One region of the Synechocystis sp. LKSZ1 genome, then DNA from elsewhere that is predicted to be linked to it. Evidence: riboswitches for the same ligand, from Rfam matches in the RefSeq annotation. Region 1 holds a riboswitch; the other holds the start of a gene.
The links. A riboswitch is a leader RNA that binds a small molecule or an ion and turns the genes downstream of it on or off. The one in region 1 is predicted to bind cyclic di-AMP.

Region 1 (11,917 bases):
CAGTACCTGGTGCTGGAGGCGAATCTCTCCCCCCTGCTGTTGGATCAGTTCGGCATACTTTTGGCAGACTTGGCGATAGTCCACAATACCGGAGGTAGGCACATAAATCCCCCCCAGACAATGGACGTAGGGTTCGTGTTCCTTAACCTGTTCCGAGCTGAGTTTTTGAACAGCCAAACCATTTTGCAGGCCGCGTTGGTAAAGATTTTCCAGCAAAGGGAGTTCCGTAGGTTGGGTAGCGACAATCACCTTGCCACAAACCTCGTAGGGAAGATCATGGGTCTGGCAAAATTCCACCATGGCCTGGTTGCCGGCTTTGGTAAATTGGGCCTTGAAACTGCCTGGTTTGTAGTAGATGCCCGAATGGATGACCCCGCTATTGTGGCCGGTTTGATGAAAGGCAAGCCGCGCTTCTTTTTCCAGGACTAGCACTGTCGCCTGGGGGAAACGCTGGCCCAAAAACAGCGCCGTCGCTAGGCCAACAATACCGCCACCAATCACAACAAAATCATGGGTCATAGAATATCTATCAATAAATCAACAAGCTAGCTTTTGCGACAATTGCCCTTACCCGGCATCACAAAATCAACTGATTTCCGACTTCATCCGCTCTAGGGTTAGGTTCATTTGGTCAAACATTTGTTGGGGTGTCATACCAAACTGGCCAAGTTGGGTTTTTAATTGCTCGACCGTCATTTTAGCCATAAAATCTTCTGAGAGTTCAAAACGCTTCATAAAAATTTTGTAGCGATCCATTAACTCTTCCATTTTGTCAATAAAAATTTTTTTCCCTTCCCGGTCAAACTTACCGTACTCTCCCCCCAGTTGCACCAGAGATTGATAATCTTCAAAGAGTTTTTTAGCTTCTTGTTGAACGACTTCTGAATCAAAAAATCCCATGATTTAGATGCTCCCAACCGCAGTAATTAAGGCCCGCAAAACATCAGGGGTTTTGCTGTGTGTCCATTGTAAACTCATTTGAAGAAACTGATAGCCATCCTCAAGATACGGTTTTCCGTATTACTGCTGAAGGCCAGGATTCAGGGGCCATTTGGGGGTCATCGAACAGGGCCAAGGGGGCCAGCAACGGTACACTGGGGAGAGATTAGGCTACCTCCTGCAGATAGTCAAGTTTTGTGGAAATCCCTGATGCCGTCCTGTAATCTCCAGTCCCGCCTCACATTAGACAATTACCTGTTGACCCATCCCCTCAGCTATACCGACCGGGGAGAAGATGTGATTCTGGGCCTCAGCCAACCACCGAAATCCCTACCGCCTCACTATTTCTACGATGACCTCGGCTCGATGCTGTTTGAAAAAATCTGCACCCTGCCGGAATACTATCCCACTCGCACGGAAGCACAAATTTTGGCCCAGCAAGCTCCAGCCATTGCCCATTGCACTGGCCCCTGTGACTTGATGGAACTGGGAAGCGGCAGTTCCACGAAAACCCGCCTACTTCTGGATGCCTATACCCAGCTTGGTTATGGCCTCCACTATCTGCCCGTTGATGTTAGCGAGGGCCTGTTGACGGATACGGCCCAGGCCCTTTTGGAAGACTATCCCCAACTCACCATTCATGGCCTGGTGAGCACCTACGAACTCGCCTTTGCTGAATTGCCCCCGCCCCAATTTTCCCGACGCCTGATGGTCTTTTTAGGCAGTACCCTGGGTAATTTTTCCCCTGGTCAAACCCAACAATTTTTTCAACAAGTCCAGGGGGCCCTCCAGACGGGAGACTATTTTTTACTCGGGGTGGATTTACAAAAGCCAGTGGAGATTATCGAAGCTGCCTACAACGATTCTCAGGGGATTACGGCAGAATTTAATCTTAATATGCTGCGGCATTTAAATTGGCGCTTTGAAGGTAATTTTAACCTGGACTATTTTCAGCATCGGGCCATTTTTAATACGGAAAAGTCACAAATTGAAATGTATCTGGTGAGCCAAGTTCCCCAAACTGTTAGCCTCAAAAAATTGGCTCTGACGGTGCAATTTGAGGCGGGGGAATCTCTACTGACGGAAATTTCTCGAAAATTTAATCTCCAGACCCTGGTCACAGCATTGACCCAGTACCATCTCCCTCCCCAACAGGTGTGGACAGACCCCCAACATTGGTTTGGCCTGTTACTCTGTCAGCGGCAATCTTAGTACGGTTGACATGAAAGGAAAAACTTGGGGATGTTTGACCAAACTCCTGCTCCTGCTGGTGTTAATGGCAGGGGCTGGGCTGGGGGGATGGTACGGCGGTCGCTGGTTGCTGGCTCGCTGGTATGCCCCGGATCTGACAGAAAAAGCCCCCCCAACCTCGGCCATGGAAGAAAACCTAAAAGCCAAAAATGAGATCCGGGCCCGTCGTCTCAACCTCGGTATTTCCCCTCAATTACTAGCGGCCCTGGTGCGGGAGAGTTTAGGCTTCGAGACCGAAATGAATCTAGACGGCCCCAGTCCTGGCCCTATTGATGATGCGGCCTGGAATCAACGGGCTAATGAATGGCTCGACCTCTTGGCCAGCCTTAGTCCGGAAACGCGCCAACAGCTAGAAAGTCAGGCTCTAGTCTCTCCCCAGCATTGGGTGAGTCGCGTCAATCAACTGCGGTTGAGTAGTCGCAGTTTGAGGGATTTAGTCCAAGTCCAGTGGTCTTTTTATCTGCCCCAGGTGGCCTCAGAAAATCTGAAAGTAGGGCCCCTTAGCCAGGCCTGGCAGGCCGTCACAGCGGATGTGGTGACTCGTCTGGAATCCGGTGCCGCCTACGAAAAATTGAGTTTTAATCCAGGGGAACATCAACTGACCACTACTGGCCAACTGCCACCGGGCCAAGGTAAAGCCTTTGTGATTGCCCTCGAAGCCCAACAAATCTTGACCCTCAAGCTCTCGGCTCCAACGGGAGGACGACTCTCCCTCTATTCCCCAACGGGCCAGGCTGTTTTACTAGAGAACAGTCCCCAGTATCAGTGGTCTGGAAGCTTGCCGGAAACGGGCTATTACGAACTGGTGCTCACCAATCTCCAAGCGGAAAACCTCGACTATCAACTGGCCCTCGACCTCCCCTAGATTGCACCAAAGCCAAGGCCAGAACGTCCTATAATGGCGAAGTGTTAGTATTCGTGATTGCTGAAACCCTAGAACCCAGAGACCATGGCAGAAACTCTGTTATTTAATGCCCTCAGACAAGCCCTTGATGAAGAAATGGGACGGGATGACACCGTCTTTGTCCTTGGTGAAGATGTGGGCCACTACGGTGGTTCCTATAAGGTGACGAAAGATTTATATCAAAAGTACGGCGAATGGCGGGTTCTGGATACTCCCATTGCTGAAAATAGCTTTACGGGGATGGCTGTGGGGGCTGCTATGACGGGCCTGCGGCCGGTGATCGAAGGCATGAACATGGGCTTTCTGCTCCTAGCCTTTAACCAAATTGCTAACAATGCCGGGATGTTACGCTACACCTCCGGCGGAAATTTCAAAATTCCCATGGTGATTCGGGGGCCAGGGGGAGTCGGTCGGCAACTAGGGGCCGAGCATTCCCAGCGTCTAGAGGCCTATTTCCATGCGGTGCCGGGCCTGAAAATTGTCGCCTGTTCCACCCCCTACAATGCCAAGGGCCTGCTCAAGGCCGCCATTCGAGATGACAACCCGGTGCTTTTCTTTGAGCATGTTCTGCTCTACAACCTCAAGGAAAACCTGCCGGATCACGAATACATTGTGCCTCTGGACAAGGCGGAAATTGTGCGCCCCGGTAAAGACGTGACAATTTTGACCTATTCCCGGATGCGCCACCACTGTCTCCAGGCCCTGAAGCAATTGGAAAAGGACGGCTACGACCCGGAAATTATTGACCTCATCTCCCTCAAGCCCTTTGACATGGAGACAATTAGTGCCTCCATTCGCAAAACCCATCGGGTGATCATTGTGGAAGAGTGCATGAAAACCGGGGGGATTGCTGCAGAATTGATTGCCCTGATTAACGACCAACTCTTCGACGAACTGGATGGGCCGGTGGTTCGCCTCTCCTCCCAGGATATCCCCACCCCCTACAATGGCGCCCTAGAGCGTTTGACCATTGTTCAGCCGCCCCAGATCGTAGATACGGTGAAGCAGTTAGTGGGTTAGGCTCCCGATCATGGCCCCGGCCCACTGGCAGATTCAGCCCCCCGCTAACCTCCCGGCCCAATTTTGGCAGGCGGTGTCCCGCTACTGTGCCCAGTCCAACGGTTATTTTGCGGCCCAACTGCTGTGGCAACGCGGGATTCGGGATGAGGCCCAACTCCAGGCCTTTGTTGATGCCCAGGCCTACCGCCCCACCAGCCCCTTTGCCTTTGGCCAGGAAATGAAGTGGGCTGTCCAGCGTTTGCACCAGGCCCGCGAAACCGGGGAAAAGGTGGTCATCTGGGGGGATTTTGATGCCGATGGGGTTACGGCCACCAGTGTGTTGTGGGAGGGCCTGGGCCAGTTTTTTCCCCAGGGAGAGCAGTTAACCTACTATATTCCCCACCGTCTCCGGGAATCCCATGGCCTGAATCTGCCCCAACTGGAACGCCTGGCCGGAGAAGGGGTGCGTCTAATTGTCACCTGTGATACGGGTAGTACTTCCCTCCGAGAAATTGACCAGGCCCTGGCTTGGGGCCTAGACCTGATCATCACCGATCACCATACCTTGCCGGAGGAGCGTCCCCCGGTGGTGGCCATGATCAACCCCCGCTACTTTGCCGAAAACCATCCCCTGTACCATCTCTCCGGTGTGGCGGTGGCCTATAAATTGGTGGAGGCTCTTTATGAAAGTTTTCCGACCATTCCCCAGCAACCCCTGAGTGACCTCCTGGATCTAGTGGCCATTGGTCTGATCGCTGATCTCGTGCAACTAACAGGGGACTGTCGTTACCTGGCCCAAAAGGGCATCGAACAACTGCAAAAACAACCTCAAACCCAGTCCCGCCCGGGGGTGGCTAAACTCTTGGAATACTGTAAGGGCAACGGCGACCGCCCGACGGATATTTCCTTTGGCATTGGCCCCCGCATTAATGCCATTAGTCGTATCCATGGCGACGCCAGCTTTGGGGTGGAACTGCTCACCAGTCGTCAATCAGAGCGCTGTGCAGCCCTGGCGGAGGCCACGGAACTGGCCAATAGTCGCCGCAAAAGTCTGCAAAAAACCATCAGCGCGGAGGTAGAGAAACAAGTCCAACGGCTGGATCTTTCGACTACAGGGGTGATTGTCCTCGAAGATCCCCAATGGCCGGCAGGAATTCTGGGCCTGGTGGCCAGCAAAATTGCCCAGGATTATGGCCGTCCGACCATTCTCCTCTGTCGTCAGTTGGAAGCGACAGGGACTATTGTCCGAGGCTCGGCCCGCTCAATTCGCAATATCGATCTCTACGACCTACTCCAGTCCCAAGCGGAGCTACTATTGGGCTTTGGCGGTCATCCCTTCGCGGCGGGTCTGAGTCTGCCCCTAGAGAATCTATCCCTTTTCCGAGAGGCCATCAATCAACGATTCTGGCAAACCTACGGTGATTTAGTGGCCCTTGGCCCCCAGGTGGAGGTGGATTTAACGGTGACAGTAGCCGACCTGGGCCGAGAATTATTTCAGGAGTTGAAATTACTAGAACCCTGTGGCATGGGCAATCCGGCGCCGCGTTTACTGATCAAAGGTTGCCGTTTTGAGCGTCTTTGGAGTGATCAAAAGGATTGGGCAGGCCGACCAGTCATGTATCCCAAACTCACGTTTTATCTCAAGGACAACAGTAGTCCTGAAGGGTTTCCGGGTATTTGGTGGGGCCATACCAAGGAAGAGATCGACCCCCAGCAAACCTACGACGTGGTGGTGGAATTAGATTTCAACACCTATAAGGATAAAAATCGCTATGAAGTCCGGCTCATTGATTTACAAGTCAGTGACCCAGCTAGAACACCCTCTACTGATTTTCCCCCTGTTGCTGTCGTTGAGTCCCCTCTCCCCCCAATCTTGGCCCCCAAGGAGCATCATCGCCGAGAAGCAGAGCTTCCCGCTCTCTCCCCAGAAGACATCCTGCAACAGCTTCTCCGATTGGTTCACCAGGAAGCATCTTGGTCGGTGGAAACCCTTCCTGCCACCTGGAATCTTGGCCCGGTGACCACGCCCCTCGTTCTGGCTTTGGGAAAACGGTTACGGGCCCAACCGCCGCTACCAACCACCGAACTGGTGACTGACCTCCATCAATGCTTAGAGGCCCTGCAAGAGGAACAGTTTCAACGGCAATACCATTGTCAAGTTATTTTGAGCTGATACTCAAGTCGGCCGCTCCTCTACCCTTCCCTAAAAAGCGTTATTTTAGTAGAGGCTTTGGCTAAAGCATTTACTTATTCAACCCTCGTCACGCCACAGGAATTGCCATCACCATGGTTCAGAGTAGTACGAGTCAGGAAATACAGGCCCAATATCAAGCCGGACAACGCAATTTTCAAAATCTACAGCTACGGCGGGTAGACCTTCATGGCCTAGATTTGTCGGGGGCAGATTTTAGTGGCACCGATTTCACTGAGGCCAACCTACGGGATACCAACCTGAGTGGGGCCAATTTCACTGAGGCCTATTGCAATGGGGCCGACTTTTCCGGCGCTAATCTTACCCAGGCCAATCTGACCAAGGCCTCATTGATTAAGACGTATCTGATCAAAGCGAACCTCCAGCAGAGTAACCTAGAAAATGCGCTCTGTACCGGGGCCTACTTGACCCGCGCCAATCTCCAGGAGGCCTGTCTCAATGGCACATTTTTAAATGGGGCTAATCTCACCGGTGCGAATTTTAGCCAGGCTAAATACAACGGCAAAACTGGCTTTGATCCGAACTTTAACCCGGAGAAAGCGGGTCTTAAGAAAGTAGCTCAAGGCCTCACGACGGCCCCAACGGTCTCTGCGTCCCAAGCTTCGACGGCAATTGTCACCCCGGCCCTGCCCACCGATTTAACCGTCGAGGAGTTATTGCTGACCTTGAATCATCTGAGTGCTTTGGGAAATCATTACCTTGGCAACACCATGGCCCGGCGCTATTGGCAGTCGGCCCAACCCAAAACCGAGTGGTTCGAGCAATTTTACCTAGACCCTGCCACTGACAAAATTACAACCAAGGGCCCTAAAAAACAGGCCCTGACTCAGGAACAGATTCAACTGGCCCAAACTTGGGCTCAGAAATATGTCAAGGCCTGCACCCTCATTTTTAAAGATTTTCCGAAGTTAATCGAACCCGATCAACTGGCCTTTCCCGTGGTTTAGTAGCTATCTTCCCCACCAACGGTTTTGAGGACAAGACGCTGATTTGCTTGCATCAAAAGGTCAGCGACCAAGGTTTTCAGACGCAGCGCAATGGAAGGGTTGGCTAAGACCTCCTGGGCTTGGGCCCGACAATCGGCCCCGGTCACGAGATCAACTGGGTCTAAATTCTCCAATTCTGCACAGAGGTGCTCAAGGTTATCGGACATGGCAACACATCTCCCTAGGATTTGACCCAATCCTAACTTGAAAATTTGCTCAACATCGTGACAAAGCACGAAGAAAGGTTACGCAATCTTGACCTAGTGGCTTCACTACTACTATTGTTCAGCTTTTTCCAGATCACTGGGGATATCCCGCTGAAAATCGCACACATAGGTAGTCCACATTGAAGGGAAAGGCAAGCTCAAGGGTATCTAAAAAAAGATTTATACCAAATCTCTAAAGCCCGACTACATAACTAGACCCCACCCGTCCTCCCCTTCGCAAGGGGAGGTGCCGTAGGCGGAGGGGTAAACATCTGTAGCCTTAATTTGGAGGATTGGTATTAGATGGCGATTCTTCTTGGGGAGACTGGTGTCGTCATTTTTCTTCGTATTCAGAGCCTGTGTATTGTCTTTTCTTTGCTATTGAGGTTACGGAGAGGGGCAGTTTTGGCAAAGTTATGTTATAATCCTCTGCATCTCGTTAGCCGAGTTTAGGCCGAAAAGCCTAAAGCGGGGGACCCAAACCAAGGGGCGTATCTGGTTCAACCTCGTCAGTCCAGAAAATCGAGGTTTTTCTAGAGGGACATCTCTCAGTCCTAGTCCGACAGCTAACCCCGTAGGCATAGAGAGGAAACTGAGGAATCAGCATTTTTAATGACTTGATATCATCAGTATCCCTAGACCGCATCGGTCTATATTGTCCTGCCTTGATTTTGGTGTACGGCGATGTCAATTCAACTTAATCTTTCCGTGATTTCTGTTGCAGTGAGTTCAACTTGGCGGAAATCTAAACCCTTTATTTTACAAGACACCTTTCTCTATCCTTTGCTCGGCTTTACAGGGGTTATTCTCCTCTGGTGGGCAGTGGCCCTCGTTCGTCATGAAATGATGCCGACACCACCAGAAGCTCTGATGAGTAATCTGGATTTGATCATCAATCCTTTTTATCGACGAGGCCCTGGTGATTTAGGCCTAGGGTGGCTATTACTGGCGAGCTTAACTCGGGTTTGTATTGGTTTTTTACTAGGTGCCATCGTAGCCGTTCCCCTTGGTTTCTTAATTGGGATCTCCCGTCCAGCCTGGCTCGTATTTAACCCAATTATCCAAGTTTTTAAACCCGTTTCTCCTTTGGTTTGGTTGCCCATTGCGTTAGCAATTTTCAACGCCGCTGAACCCTCAGCAATTTTTGTGATTTTTATTACCTCTCTTTGGTCAACCATTATCAATACGGCAGAAGGTGTTTCTAATGTTCCCAAGGATTATTTAGAAGTGGCCCAGGTTCTGGAAATGCCTCGCTGGAAACAATTGGTCAAAATTGTTCTACCTGCTAGTTTGCCCTATATTTTCACAGGATTACGGATCAGTTTAGGCATTGCCTGGCTAGTGATTGTCGCCGTTGAGATGCTGACCGGTGGTATTGGTATTGGCTTTTTCGTTTGGGATGAGTGGAATCGCTTGAATGTGAGTTCTGTTTTCCTCGCAGTATTTGTGATTGGTATAACGGGTCTGATATTAGACTATGCCCTAGCAAGCCTGCAAATGGCCGTCACCCATCGCCCAGCTAAACGCTAGTAGGAGTACTTGTGATGAAGAATACTTGGACAAGGCGGGCCTTTCTACAGGCCTGCGGCGCGACGGCAGCGGTAGCTAGTCTCTCTAGCTGTAGTTCTTCTCCCTCCCCTAATCAAATACATCGCCAAGCTGAATTACAACCGCCCGTAGTCGATCCCGCCACGCTAGAAAAGCCGAATTTAACCGTAGGCTTTGTGCCGGTCAATGACTGTGCCCCCTTTGCAATTGCCTGGGAAAAGGGTTTCTTTCACAAATACGGTTTAAATGTAAAGCTGAGTCGGGAGGCCAGTTGGGGAAATTCCCGTGACGGCATTATTTTTGGCCGTCTTGACGCTTCCCCTGTTGTCTCTGGGGCCGTCACCAATGCTCGTCTCGGTGCAGAAGGGGCACGACACTTCCCTCTCTGTGCTGCTATGACTATCCATCGTCACGGCAACGCAATTACCTTTAACCAAGGGCTATGGGATGCTGGCGTTCGGCCCTGGCAAGACTATCAAGGCGATCTGCCTCGTTTTGGCCAGGATTTGAAACGTTACTTTGCACAAGTGCCCCTCGATCAACGGGTCTTTGCAGTAGTGCTGAGTTCTTCTATCTATGAATACTTTGTTCGCTACCTAGTCGCTGCCGCAGGGGTCGATCCCATCCAAGAATTTCGCGTCATTATTACCCCGCCCCCCCAAATGGTGAGCAATATGCGCATGGGAGCAATGCAGGCCTATATGGTGGCGGAACCCTGGAATACCCGAGCGATTACAGGCAATGAGGGCATTGGTTTTACCTTTGCCCAGGGCCGAGAAATTTGGCAGGGCCATCCCGACCGCGTGCTAGCAGTTTCCCAGACTTTTATCGACCAGTATCCCAAAACCTATCGTTCTCTGGTGAAGGCCATGATCGAGGCCTGCCAATATTGCAGTCGGCCTGAAAACCGGGCGGAGGTAGCTCGGATTATTTCCCAACGGGCCTTTACCGGGGCTAAGGACAAATATACGAAACCCGGTATTGTGGGGGACTACAACTACGGTGGCTTTGATGATAAACCCCGCTGGCGGGACAACATTGACACCACCATTTTCTTTGAGTTGCCCCCCGAATTGGTCCAGATTCCCCATGATCATTCCACCTTTCTCTGGCAATCCCAGGGCCTGTGGTTAATGACCCAAGCCACTCGTTGGGGCCAGGTGCGAGAGCTTCCAGCCCAGGCGGATACGATTCTGCGTCAGGCCTGGCGTACAGATCTCTATCGAGAAATTGCAACGGAAATGGGGATTCCTTGTCCGGCAGAAGACTACAAAGTTGAGCCAGCCGACAGGTTTATTGATCAACGTTCCTTTGATCCCAGTAATCCCAATGGCTATATTCAGAACTTTGAGATTCGCGCCCATCGCCCTCTAATTTTTGCCTTGTCTTAAAAATTTACTCTTGTGTTCATTGAGGTATCCCATGGTTCGTTCCAATACCCTTAATTTTGCCTCCTCAGAGCATTTTTCCCCCAATGACGGCTTTTTAGTCGTCGAAAATGTTTCCAAATCCTTTACTAAGCCCGATGGCAGTCCTTTTACCGTTCTTGAAGACATTAATTTAACCGTTGGCACGCAGGAATATGTATCAGTCATTGGCCATTCTGGTTGCGGAAAATCAACCCTCCTACGCCTAGTAGCGGGTTTAGACCGGCCGACCTCGGGCTTGATTACCCTAGAGGGCAAGGCCATTCGCAAACCGGGAGCAGAGCGGATGATGGTGTTTCAGGGATATTCTTTACTGCCCTGGCTAACGGTGCGGGAAAATGTGCGCTTAGCGGTGGATGAGGTCTTTAAAAAAATGAGTCCCGGAGAAAAAAATAAGGTCGTTGATGAGCATTTGGCCATGGTTAATCTCTTGCCTGCCGCCGATAAATATCCCCATGAGCTATCAGGGGGATGAAGCAAAGGGTCGGTGTGGCCAGGGCCTTGGCAACTCGTCCTAAAATGTTGCTATTAGATGAACCCTTCGGAGCGCTAGATGCCCTGACGCGGCCCAAACTACAACAGCAGGTTTTGGATATTTGGGAGAATCATCGCCAGGCCGTGATGATGATTACCCACGATGTTGATGAGGCCATTTTTATGTCCGACCGGGTGGTGATGATGACCAATGGCCCTGGCGCAGTGATTGGCAAGGTGATGGAAATTAATTTACCCCGTCCTCGCGACCACCATGCGCTTCGGGAAACGACGGAATACTATGAACTGCGGAATCAGGCCTTGGATTTTCTAGAACGTTACCAGTAAATACAGCTCTATTTATTGAGTGATCAAGCATCAAGACTTAATGCCAGTCACCTAGGCAAACCAAAACAAAAATGTTACAAGGTTTTTTTCAAATTGCGCTGACCCTCGTGATTGTGGTCGCCCTTATGCCCTTTCTCGGTCGCTATTTAGCTCGCGTATTTCTGGCAGAAAAAACGATTTTTGATTCTCTTTTATTACCCATAGAGAGATTGATTTATCGCTTTCTGCAAGTTTCTCCTACCGACAGTATGACGGGTTGGCAATACGCCAGAGCCATTCTGCTCAGTAATGGGGCCATGGCCGGATTGATTTTTGCGATGATTGCCCTCCAGCAATATCTGCCCCTGAATCCGACGGGCATCCCGGCCCCTACTTGGGATACAACCCTGCACACGACGATTTCTTTTATTACGAATACCAATCAACAGCACTATTCTGGTGAAACCTATCTGAGCTATGGTGCGCAAATGTTGGGTCTTGGTTACCTCATGTTTACCTCTGCGGGGACAGGCATTGCGGTGGCCATTGCCTTTATCCGGGGCCTGACGGGGCGGCCCTTGGGCAATTTTTACCGGGATTTGGTGTTATCCATCACTCGTGTCCTGTTACCGATTAGCATCGTT
Region 2 (11,917 bases), 830 kb from region 1:
TATCAAGCTAAGGCGGAGGGACGGAATCGCGTGGTGCTTGCTCCGACTTAGATTTTCGGCCACAATAACTAACAAACAACAGCGACCAATCCGGTGTGGGTTATTTCCTCTAGTAATCAACTTTTAGTACCAACGGCCATTGCCCTTGGGAATTTTGATGGAGTTCATCTGGGCCATCAACAGGTTTTAAAACAAATCACAGCTCCTTCTACTGACAGGCCCTGCCATCCCACCGTCGTCAGCTTCGACCCCCACCCCCGCGCTTTTTTTAGTGGCCAAGGCCAACCCCTACTGACTCCCCGCCAGGAAAAAGCCCAGCTTTTGGAGCAATTAGGCATCGATCAGCTTGTGCTTCTGCCCTTTAGTCCGGCCCTGGCCCAACTCAGTCCCAAGGAATTCATTGAAACCATTCTGATTCAACAACTCCAAGCCCAGCGCATTAGTGTCGGGGCCGATTTTCGCTTTGGCCACCAACGCCAAGGCACGGTGCAAGACCTCCAGGCCCTGGCCACCCGTTGGGGCGTTCAGGTTTACGTCGCTCAACTCCAGCAAGAACAGGGCCAACGCATTAGTAGTTCCCAGATCCGTCAGGCCCTTGAAGCCGGCCTGGTGGAAACGGCGCAACAATTGCTCGGCCGGCCCTACAGTCTCACGGGAACGGTAACGACGGGGCAAAAACTGGGTCAACAATTAGGTTTCCCCACAGCTAACCTACAACTACCAGCGGATAAACTCTTACCTCGCTGGGGGGTCTATGCGGTGGCGGTTCAGGGAGCGACCTTTCCAAAACCCTTAGCCGGTGTGATGAATATTGGCGATCGCCCGACGGTGGATGGTAAAAATCTGGCGGTGGAAGTCCATATTTTTGACTGGTACGGCGACCTCTACGGTCAAACCTTAACGGTCTACCTGCGTCATTTTCTGCGCCCGGAACAAAAATTTGCTTCCCTGACGGCCCTCAAAGAACAAATTGCCCTGGATTGCATGCGGGCCAAGACCCACCTCCAGGCCCTGACCCTAGAATTTCAGGGAGAGACTCCCGCCGGGTCTCTGCCATAGGGTAGATTAGGGAAGCTTTAACAAAATCTTCTTTAGTGCCTGTGTCCCTGACCGAAAACACCCTTCAAATTGGCCCCCTCTCCTGGTTCTACCGGGCCGTAACGCCGACAACGCCGGCCGCCTATCCCCCTGTGGTGTTACTCCACGGCTTGCCTTCCCAGAGTTTTACCTGGTGTGAGGTGATGGAACAGTTAGGGGAAAAGGGCTTTTCTGCCATTGCCCCCGATTGGATTGGTTCTGGCCTGTCCAGTAAGCCAGAAAAACGAGAGTTTGCCTATACGCCCGCGGCTTACCGCCAGGCCCTGACGGATTTTCTCCAGGCCTTAAATCTAGAAAAATTCTCCTTAGTGGTGCAGGGTTTTTTAGCTTCGGTAGGGATTCAGTACGCCTTGGCGAACCCTGAGCGCATTGAAAGACTGGTCATTTTAAATACACCGCTCACTTCCACTGCTAAACTGCCCTGGGCCATGAAGCAATGGACGATTCCCTTTGTGGGCGATATGGTAACGCAAGACCCCCTGTTGATTGACCGAACCCTAGAGGGGGGGAGTGGTTTTGTGATCAGCGATGAAAAATTAGATGTGTACCGTCGTCCTTTCCTGAAAACCTCAGCATCCGGTCGGGCCCTGATGGCTACGGCCCAAAATCTCAACTTGGCCCAAGAACTGATAGCCGTTGAGCAAGGCCTACAAAAAACAGAACTCCCCACGGCTTTGATCTGGGGTAGTGCCGATCCCTGGTTGGCCGAGGAAACAGTGCAAAATCTGGCCAAAAGTAACCCGAAGCTGAGTTTTGTAGCCTTACCAGAAGCCAAGCATTATCCCCAGGAACACTGGCCGAAGGAAGTGAGTGAGGCCCTGATCACTTTTCTTCGCCGCCAAATTGTTTGATCTTTTCCAAACTGGTAATGAGCTCCTGTACTCCCTAAACCCCTTGACTTGAAGATAAGACTAGTATGGTAATAACCGCTATTCCTCTTCCCATGGATAAGATTGCCGACTTTTGCCACAAATGGCAGATCTTGGAGTTTGCTCTCTTTGGTTCTGTTCTCAGGGATGACTTTTGCTCTGAGAGTGACATTGATGTCATGGTGCAATTCCATCCAGAGGCCCATCCGACGCTCTTTGATCTCAGTGAGATGGAAGATGAGCTAAAAACGCTGTTTCAGCGTGATGTTGATCTCGTGACCCGTAAAGGGATTGAAGCGAGTCGTAACCCGCTTCGCCGTCAGGCTATTCTGCGTTCTGCCCAGGTGATTTATGGAGAGAGAGCTTCAATACTTGCTTGACATGCTGACCTCTGCGCGCATTATTCAAAACTATATCAACGGAAAATCAATGAACGATATAGCCGTCGATTTACAGTGTCAAGACGCAACAATTCGTCGATTGCTCGTGATTGCAGAAGCCAGTAAGCGTATTTCAGACGAAACCCAGCAACAGCTAACGACTATTCCCTGGAGAGCCATCAATGGGATGAGAAATCGACTCGTTCACGAGTATGATGACATCGATCTAGAGGTCGTTTGGGATACCATCCATCAAAGTCTTCCCCCTTTGATTGTCGCGTTAGAGCAAGCAATTAGTACTTATGGTCAGGACGTTTCTGTTGACCCTGGGGAAGGCGGTCAACCGCTATGATAAAAAACGATTACCTCTACCATTCTTCCCAAACTTCCATGCAAAGCCTGGTTACCACGAGTTCAAGCCACCTCGACCGGACGGCAAGTATCCAACGCACCACCAAAGAAACGGATGTTTTTGTCAGCTTGAACCTAGACGGCCAGGGCCATTGTCAGGCGAGGACGGGAGTTCCCTTCTTGGATCACATGCTCCAGCAAATAGCCTCCCATGGTCTGATTGATCTGGAAGTACGCGCCACGGGGGATATTGAAATTGATGACCACCACACCAATGAGGACGTGGGTATTACCCTGGGACAGGCCCTGGCCCAGGCCCTGGGAGACCGTCGGGGCATCGTTCGTTTTGGGCATTTTGTGGCTCCCCTCGATGAAGCCTTGATCCAAGTGGCCCTCGACTTTTCTGGCCGGCCCCATCTACAGTATGGCCTGACAATTCCCACCCAACGGGTGGGCACCTACGACACCCAACTGGTACGGGAATTCTTTGTGGCCTTGGTGAACCATAGCCAGATGACTCTACATATCCGCCAGCTGGATGGGATCAATTCCCATCATATTATTGAGGCTACTTTCAAGGCCTTTGCCCGCGCCACCCGCATGGCCGTAGAGATTGACCCCCGCCGGGCCGGCGCTATTCCCAGTTCTAAAGGGGTTTTGTAAGTTTAAGATTTCAAACATTAATGACGAATATCATCATTATCTCGATCCAAAGTGGGTATAGTGGTGACATTGTTAACAACTCTTTCCTATTGCCTCTCTTGAGCGTTGATACTCACTTCCAGCGTAAAATGCGCCCAGGCAAAGCAAACTAGGCCGAGTCAGGATCAAGACCATGTTTAAAGATTGGACTATTGACGACTGGATGAACCATCTCTTGATGCTCTTTACCCTAGGGGGCCTGGGCTTTATCTGGTTTGGCCATTAGCCAGAGAGGTGAGGGAATGAATTATCGTCTCATTTTAGCGGCCGGCGTGATGACAAGCCTGATCGGGGCCACCATTGGTTGGGGCATGGGCCAGGTTGCCCTCCGCCGCCAGTCTAGTCAAGTACAAACTTATGTTAGCCAAGGCTATCAGGAACTCTACGGCCGACGTTTTCTTTGGTTAGGGGCCCTTGCCGGGGGCCTGATCGGGATGGGCCAATGCTCGGTTTTACAACTCAAGCGAGCCGAAAACCGAGAAAAATCCTAAGGTCTAAGCCTCGCTTTCTAGGCCAAAGACACGATTAAAGGCCTTTTCAACTTTATAGCCCGAATCAATGGACTCGAGGGGGTCTTTGCGTAGGCGGTGGCGTAGGCAGAGCACGATCACCCGACGAATATCATCTATCGTCACTTCCTGGCGGCCCTCAAAGGCGGTGAGGGCCTTAGCGGCTCGATTGGTAACGATATCCCCCCGTAGACCATCCACATCCAACTCCGAGCACACCTCAGAAATTTTCACCCGCAGGTCGTAGTCGATGCTGACGTTAGGCAACAGATTTTGGGCTTGAACGAGTTTGGCTTGCAGTTCATCCTGCTGGGCCTGGTACTGTTCACAGAAGGGCAGGGGATTTTGGTCAAAGGCCGAGCGCTGTTCCACAATTTTGACCCGCAGGGCCGGCTCCCGTACTGTATGAATTTCGGCGTGCATGCCAAAGCGGTCGAGGAGTTGGGGCCGTAGTTCTCCTTCCTCGGGGTTGCCAGAACCCACTAACACAAACCGGGCCGGATGGCGAATGGAGATGCCTTCCCGCTCAACGGTGTTCCACCCCCCGGCAGCGGAGTCGAGCAGGACATCCACCAGGTGGTCGTCGAGTAAGTTCACCTCATCCACGTAGAGAATGCCGCGATTAGCTTTGGCTAAGAGGCCGGGTTCAAAGGCCTTAACCCCTTCCGAAAGGGCCTTTTCAATATCGATGGTGCCGCAGACGCGGTCTTCCGTCGCCCCCAGAGGCAGATCCACCATGGTCACTTTTTTCTTGGCAATGGCCAGGGGCGTTTGTTGTTCCACCTGCTCCCGGACTTGGTCACTCATTAAATCCGGGTCGCTGGGATGGGAATTAAAGGGGTCGTTGGCCACAACTTCAATTTCGGGCAGGAGGTCAGCCAAGGCCCGGATGGTCGTTGATTTCCCCGTTCCCCGGTCGCCCATGATCATCACCCCACCAATTTTAGGGTCGATGACATTGAGGAGCAGGGCCAATTTCATTTCATCTTGGCCCACGATGGCCGTAAAAGGAAAAACAACACGGCGCGTTTTCGGGGGAGCGGAGAGGGTTGCGGTCATGGATCGTTTAGAGAAAATTAAGACTATTAACGGGATATTCAAAGCCGCAGGTGGGCAATGTTCTCCATTTTGCCATAGCGGTACCCTTTCCTCCGGGCCATTGAAGCCCTGGGACACTTAATGTTATGCTTTGGCACTAAGTAAACAGTATTAAGTCAGCTTAATTTCTGGTCTGAAGCCTACCCAGTTCAGAAAGCGGGGGAACCATATCCGGGGCGCATCTCCACGTGTTTGGAGAAGAAAAACTCTCATTTCTAGCCCGTCAGCTAACCCCGTCAGCCGTGAGGGAAAACTAATAAATGGATGAGCATTGTTCGGCAATGCTTTTGCTTTATTCAGGCACTCAGCGAGCGACGACTCTGTTACCGCCAACCTGTACTAAAGTTGAGGCGTTCAATGCAAAGAATTGACAATTGGCTATTTTAAATCATTTTGCTAGGTGGTGCAGTATCAAGGCTTTTGGTTCTAGCATCAAAATCTCCCTGGCAAAGGCCCTGAGCCACGTCACTCAGGATTACCGAATCAGCTTCTTCGGCTTTCCTGTGGACTGGATGCCATCGGCCGCTATTGCTCGACAATTCCTTACCAACACTTCTCCGACTTCCCCTAACCACTAATGAATTTCCCCAGTACTGCCAAAACCGATTTCATTAATCCCAATGACTATGCCTGGCATACGCTGTCTGCTGAAGCGGCCCTGCAAACCTTGCAGAGCGACCCCACTAAGGGCTTAACCACCGAACAAGTTGCAGAGCGTCGGCAAATTTTGGGCTGGAATGAACTACAGGAAATGGCGGGCCGCCATCCTCTGACCATTCTTTGGGAGCAGTTCACTAACATTATGTTGGTGATGCTGATTGCCGTGGCGGTGGTATCAGGGATTATCGATCTACGCCAGGGCAAGTTTCCGAAGGATGCTATTGCCATTTTTGCGATTGTGATTCTGAATGGCCTGCTGGGTTATCTCCAGGAAAGTCGGGCAGAAAAGGCCCTAGCCGCCCTTAAACGTCTGTCTTCTCCCCAGGTACGGGTTATTCGCCAGGGCCAAACCCTGGAAGTAGAAGCGAAGGAATTAGTCCCTGGGGACATCATGCTCCTCGAAGCGGGGGTACAAGTGGCCGCCGATGGTCGTCTGCTAGAGGCTCAGAATCTGCAAATTCGTGAAGCGACCCTGACGGGAGAAGCCGAGGCCCTGCTCAAGCAACCCCAGGCCATCCTGAGCGATGATGCAGCCCTGGGAGACCGCCGCAACCTTGTTTTTCAGGGCACAGAAGTGGTGCAGGGCCGGGGCATGGTGGTCGTGACCAAAACCGGTATGGATACGGAAATTGGCCGCATTGCCACCCTAATTCAATCGGTGGAAACGGAGCCGACGCCGCTACAACAGCGCATGAGCCAGTTGGGCAATGTTCTCGTTAGCAGTTCCTTGGCCTTGGTGGCCCTGGTAGTGACGGTGGGTGTTCTGCGGATGGGATGGCAAACCTTTGAGGGCCTACTGGAAGTGTCCCTCAGTATGGCTGTTGCCGTGGTGCCTGAAGGCCTGCCAGCCGTGGTGACTGTCACCTTGGCCATTGGCACCCAGCGGATGGTGCGTCGCCAGGCCCTGATCCGTAAGTTACCGGCAGTGGAAACCCTTGGCTCCGTCACGACCATTTGTTCCGACAAGACCGGCACCCTCACCCAAAATAAAATGGTGGTACAGCAGTTTACTACGCCCAGTACCCTCTATCAGGTAACGGGGGAAGGTTATAGTCCTCTGGGGGACATCCAACGGCAGGGCCAAACCGTCGATGAACTAGAAGCAGAAGCTGAACTCCTGCTCATGGCCTGCGTCCTTTGTAACGATGCCCTTTTGCAACAAAAAGAGGGCCAATGGATCATCCTGGGCGATCCCACGGAAGGGGCCCTGCTGACCCTGGCGGCTAAAGCCGGCTTGTACCGAGAAGTCCTCGGGGAAAACATGCCGAGACGGGCGGAAATCCCCTTCTCCTCCGAGCGTAAACGCATGGCCGTGATCGTTGAGAAAGCCTCTGCCACGGGTCATCACCTGGTATTTAGTAAAGGCTCCCCGGAAATTCTGCTGGAGGCCTGTCGGTATCAGCAAAGCGACGCCACCCCTACAGAGCTAACCCCAGAAGGTCGTCAAGCCATTCTCCAGATCAACGATCAATGGGCGGCCCAGGGCCTGCGAGTCCTGGGTTTTGCCTATCGCACCTTACCCGATGGCAACCTGGATGAGGCGGAAAAGGATTTAGTCTGGCTCGGCCTCGTCGGGATGATTGATGCGCCCCGTCCAGAGGTCAAGCTAGCGGTGCAACAGTGTTTAGCCGCTGGGATTCGGCCGATCATGATTACGGGAGACCACCAACTCACAGCCCAAGCCATTGCCTACGACCTCGGCATTGCCCAGCCGGGTACCGAAATCCTGACAGGGAAAGACTTAGAACAAATCGGCCAGCTAGAGCTTGACCGTATTGTGGGAGACGTGAGTGTCTATGCCCGCGTTGCACCAGAACATAAGCTTTGGATCGTCCACGCTTTGCAAAATCAAGGCCAGTTCGTGGCCATGACCGGCGATGGGGTGAATGATGCACCGGCCCTCAAACAAGCGGATATTGGTATTGCTATGGGCATTACCGGCACCGATGTTAGTAAAGAGGCCAGTGACATGATCCTCTTGGACGATAATTTTGCCACCATTGTCGCCGCCACTGAAGAAGGCCGGGTGGTTTACGACAATATTCGTCGCTTCATTAAGTACATTTTGGGCAGTAACATCGGCGAAGTTTTAGTGATTGCGGCTGCGCCCTTACTGGGCCTGGGGGGCGTGCCATTGTCCCCCCTCCAAATTCTCTGGATGAACCTAGTCACCGATGGTTTACCGGCCTTGGCCCTGGCGATGGAACCAGCAGAGCCTAATGTGATGAGTCGGCCCCCCTACAATCCTCGGGAAAGTATTTTCTCTCGCGGCCTGGGGGCCTATATGCTCCGCATCGGTATTATTTTTGCTGTCTTGACCATTGCGCTGATGGTTTGGGCCTATCAATACACCCAAGGGAGTCCCAACCCAGAACGCTGGAAAACCATGGTATTTACGACTCTCTGTCTGGCTCAGATGGGTCACGCCTTAGCAGTGCGTTCCGATACCCAACTGATTGTTCGCCTCAATCCCTTTTCTAACCCTTACATTCTGGCCGCGGTGGGCTTCACCTCCCTGTTGCAACTACTCCTGATCTACGTGGCGCCTTTTCGCAACTTTTTTGGTACCCACTGGCTCAGTGGCCAGGAACTAGCCGTCTGCTTCGGGTTCAGTCTGCTGATGTTTGTTTGGATCGAGCTCGAAAAGCTGGTGATTAATGCTTGGTTTAAATACCGCAGCAATATTTCCTAAAGGGTTAACTCGATCCTAACCCCTGCTTGAGCAACCGATTTTAAAACCCCCTACCCCGGACTTCTATGGTGACTAATTTCCCTGCTCTCCTCTCTTTAGCGGTCTTTATTGGGGTGATTGCCCTGATCATGTCGGAGAAAATCCACCTAACGGTGGCGGCCTTCCTGGGGGCCCTGGTTCTAGTGTTTAGCCATGTCATCACCTTGAAAGAAGGCATTGACTACATCAGCCAAAGCTACGCCACTCTGGCCCTCTTTTTTGGGGTGATGGTACTCGTCCGGGCCTTTGAACCGACTAAAATCTTCGAGTATTTGGCCACCCAAATGGTGCTCTTGGCCAAAGGAAGTGGCAAACTGCTCGTCCTGGGCGTCATTGGTATTACCACGCCCATTTGCGCTGTACTGCCCAATGCCACAACGGTCATGCTGTTGGCCCCCTTGATTCCTCCCATCGCCGAGGAAATTGGGGTGGATTTTGTTCCCCTGCTAATTCTGATGGTGTTCGTGGCCAATAGTGCCGGACTGTTAACCCTGGTGGGAGATCCGGCTACCTTTATTGTTGGTAGCTCCATCAATATCACCTTCAATGAGTATCTGTTCAAACTCAGTTTTGGCGGTCTGTTGGCCGTGCTTTCTATCTTGGCCATTGCGCCTTTTCTCTTCCGTAGTATCTGGAATCGCCAATTTACCCACCTGGAAGACCTACCCCATCCCCAGATTAATCATCCCCAGGTTTTGATGTTGGGGGGCCTGATTATCGCCCTGGTACTCCTCTTTTTTGTGATCGGTGAAACCCTGCCAGTTCCGGTGACTCCCGCCGCCGTTGCCCTACTGGGGGCCGGTCTGGCCCTGTTGCTGGCCCACCAAAGTAAAATTGATACGGTTCCCAATATTCTGCGAGATGTGGACTGGAGTACTTTGATCTTTTTCATGTCCACCTTTGTGATTATTGGTTCTTTAGAAAAAACCGGCGTAACGGCCTACCTGGCCCAATTGCTAGCAGTTTTAGTCGGTAAAAATATTGCCTTCGGTTCTATCGTTTTAGTGTTTGCGGTCGGCTTGCTTTCCAGTGTGGTGCCCAATATTCCCCTGGTTGTGGCCATGGTGCCCCTGCTAAAACAGTACGTTGTCAATATCGGTATGGCCGGGTCTGAGGTGTTGAGTCCCGACTTTGCCGGTCAATTTCCGCCAGCAGTATTGCCCCTGTTCTACGCCATGATGTTTGGGGCGACCTTAGGGGGCAATGGCACCCTAGTGGGGGCCTCTTCTAATATTGTTGCGGCGGGTATTTCTGAACAACATGGCCGTCCGATTTCTTTCCATCGCTTTCTCCGTTATGGCCTGCCGACCATGGCGGTTCAATTAGTAGTAGCCGCTGTTTTTGTCGGCTGGCTCCTGTGGCAAAACTAGGTCTGGTAAGCCGGCCCCTGGGTCAGACTTGGAGAGCACCGCTGTATGGTAAAATCGGCGTTGGCTATTAACCCCGTGACAAAATGCCACGAAACTTCCTTGAAATTCAGAGTAAAGGGGTCTCGGCGGAACGATTGCCCAGGGAATACCCCAAAAAACTGAGGAAACAGCAATTCCCGCCCTGTTTCCGCCTTGTGGCTGATGTGGCTCAAGGTTTTTTTTAGCGGATACCTTGAACGTCTAATGAACCAAGCTATTTTTGAAAAAGTTAAAACCATTGTAGTCGATCAACTTGAAGTCGATGCAGATAAAGTCACGCCGGAAGCCAGTTTTGCCAATGACCTCGGTGCAGATTCCCTCGATACGGTGGAATTAGTCATGGCCTTAGAAGAAGAATTTGGAGTAGAAATTCCGGACGAAGTAGCCGAGACCATCGATACCGTCGGCAAAGCGGTGGATTACATCAGCGAAAAAAGCGAGAACTAAACAGCGTTTTGGTAACTCCTTGGTAATCCCGCGAACAGCTATCCGTCCCTTGCGTAACAAATCTGCTGTCTGAGGCACCAGGTTTTATTTATTGACAATAACCATGGCAAATTTAGAAAAAAAAAGGGTCGTTGTGACGGGATTGGGGGCCATTACCCCCATCGGTAACACCCTCGCTGACTACTGGCAAGGACTTTTGCAGGGTGCCAATGGCATCGGCCCAATTACCCATTTTGATGCCAGCAATCATGCCTGCCGTTTTGCGGGAGAGGTCAAAGGTTTTGATCCTTTGCAATACCTAGACCGTAAAGAGGCCAAGCGGATGGATCGTTTTGCCCAATTTGCAGTGTGTGCCAGCCAGCAGGCCCTGGCAGACGCCCAACTAGTGATTAATGAACTGAATGCTGATGATATCGGCGTTCTCATTGGCACAGGCATTGGTGGACTAAAGGTATTAGAAGACCAGCAGGAAATATTGCTGACCAAGGGGCCGGGTCGCTGTAGTCCCTTTATGATCCCGATGATGATTGCCAACATGGCGGCGGGCTTAACGGCCATTCACGTTGGAGCTAAGGGCCCGAATACCTGTACGGTGACGGCCTGTGCGGCCGGTTCTAATGCGGTCGGTGATGCTTTTCGTTTGGTACAAAGCGGCTATGCCAAGGCCATGATCTGCGGCGGAACAGAAGCTGCTATTACCCCCCTGTCCTTTGCTGGCTTTTCTGCCGCACGGGCACTCTCTTTCCGCAATGATGACCCTCTCCATGCCAGCCGTCCCTTTGACAAAGACCGAGACGGTTTTGTCATGGGAGAAGGGGCCGGCATTCTCATCCTCGAAGAGTTAGAGCAAGCAATCCAGCGAGGGGCCAAAATTTATGCCGAAATTGTCGGTTATGCGATGACCTGCGATGCCTACCACATTACTTCTCCTGTCCCCGATGGCCGGGGCGCCACCCAAGCCATGACCCTAGCCCTGAAGGATGCGGGCCTGGCCCCGGAAAGTGTGAGCTACATCAACGCCCACGGTACCAGTACTCCTGCTAACGATGTGACCGAAACGCGAGCCATTAAGCAGGCCCTGGGGGCCCATGCCCATAATCTGGTGGTCAGTTCTACCAAATCGATGACAGGCCATCTTCTGGGCGGTTCCGGGGGGATTGAAGCGGTGGCAACGGTGATGGCCATTGCTGAAGACCGGGTTCCCCCGACCATTAATCTAGAAAATCCCGACCCGGATTGTGACCTCGACTATGTGCCCAGCACTAGCCGGGCCCTGCCAGTGGAGGTGGCCCTATCCAATTCCTTTGGCTTTGGCGGTCATAACGTGACCCTAGCTTTTAAAAAATATCATTAACCCGGTGAAATGAAGCCGAAGCGTGGGAAGATGGTAGCAAAATTTGGGCTACCCCTTGCCACTGCTAGAGATGGTTTCCCCACCGTTATATTTTTAGTTCATTCCACAAGAGATTATGGCTACTCAATCCCTGCAAGAACGCTGTATTAATTCCATTCGTTTTTTAGCCATTGATGCGGTTGAAAAGGCAAAATCTGGACACCCCGGCCTACCCATGGGGGCCGCTCCCATGGCCTTTGTGCTGTGGGATCAGTTCATGAAGTTCAATCCCAAAAATCCCCAATGGTTTAACCGCGACCGCTTCATTCT

Region 2: linked by a shared signal. The riboswitch ahead of ABXS88_RS09925 (cation-translocating P-type ATPase) and the one ahead of ntrB (nitrate ABC transporter permease) in region 1 are both predicted to bind cyclic di-AMP.

Annotation. Positions count from the first base shown of each region.
Region 1 is NZ_AP031572.1:1,298,605-1,310,521, forward strand. Features, by position in the region: gene lhgO (L-2-hydroxyglutarate oxidase) at 1-519, opposite strand, end outside; gene ABXS88_RS06175 (DUF1825 family protein) at 586-900, opposite strand; gene egtD (L-histidine N(alpha)-methyltransferase) at 1,150-2,151, shown strand; gene ABXS88_RS06185 (hypothetical protein) at 2,162-3,055, shown strand; gene ABXS88_RS06190 (alpha-ketoacid dehydrogenase subunit beta) at 3,140-4,114, shown strand; gene recJ (single-stranded-DNA-specific exonuclease RecJ) at 4,125-6,266, shown strand; gene ABXS88_RS06200 (pentapeptide repeat-containing protein) at 6,380-7,252, shown strand; gene ABXS88_RS06205 (hypothetical protein) at 7,249-7,458, opposite strand; cyclic di-AMP (ydaO/yuaA leader) riboswitch at 7,929-8,090, shown strand; gene ntrB (nitrate ABC transporter permease) at 8,182-9,027, shown strand; gene ABXS88_RS06215 (CmpA/NrtA family ABC transporter substrate-binding protein) at 9,042-10,436, shown strand; partial or broken gene ABXS88_RS06220 (nitrate ABC transporter ATP-binding protein) at 10,468-11,294, shown strand; gene kdpA (potassium-transporting ATPase subunit KdpA) at 11,366-11,917, shown strand, end outside.
Region 2 is NZ_AP031572.1:2,131,966-2,143,882, forward strand. Features, by position in the region: gene ABXS88_RS09885 (PAS domain-containing protein) at 1-51, shown strand, start outside; gene ABXS88_RS09890 (bifunctional riboflavin kinase/FAD synthetase) at 94-1,059, shown strand; gene ABXS88_RS09895 (alpha/beta fold hydrolase) at 1,101-1,949, shown strand; gene ABXS88_RS09900 (nucleotidyltransferase family protein) at 2,042-2,347, shown strand; gene ABXS88_RS09905 (HepT-like ribonuclease domain-containing protein) at 2,349-2,699, shown strand; gene hisB (imidazoleglycerol-phosphate dehydratase HisB) at 2,738-3,361, shown strand; gene ABXS88_RS09915 (hypothetical protein) at 3,643-3,891, shown strand; gene bchI (magnesium chelatase ATPase subunit I) at 3,895-4,968, opposite strand; cyclic di-AMP (ydaO/yuaA leader) riboswitch at 5,117-5,263, shown strand; gene ABXS88_RS09925 (cation-translocating P-type ATPase) at 5,585-8,359, shown strand; gene ABXS88_RS09930 (ArsB/NhaD family transporter) at 8,425-9,768, shown strand; gene ABXS88_RS09935 (acyl carrier protein) at 10,012-10,254, shown strand; gene fabF (beta-ketoacyl-ACP synthase II) at 10,358-11,608, shown strand; gene tkt (transketolase) at 11,724-11,917, shown strand, end outside.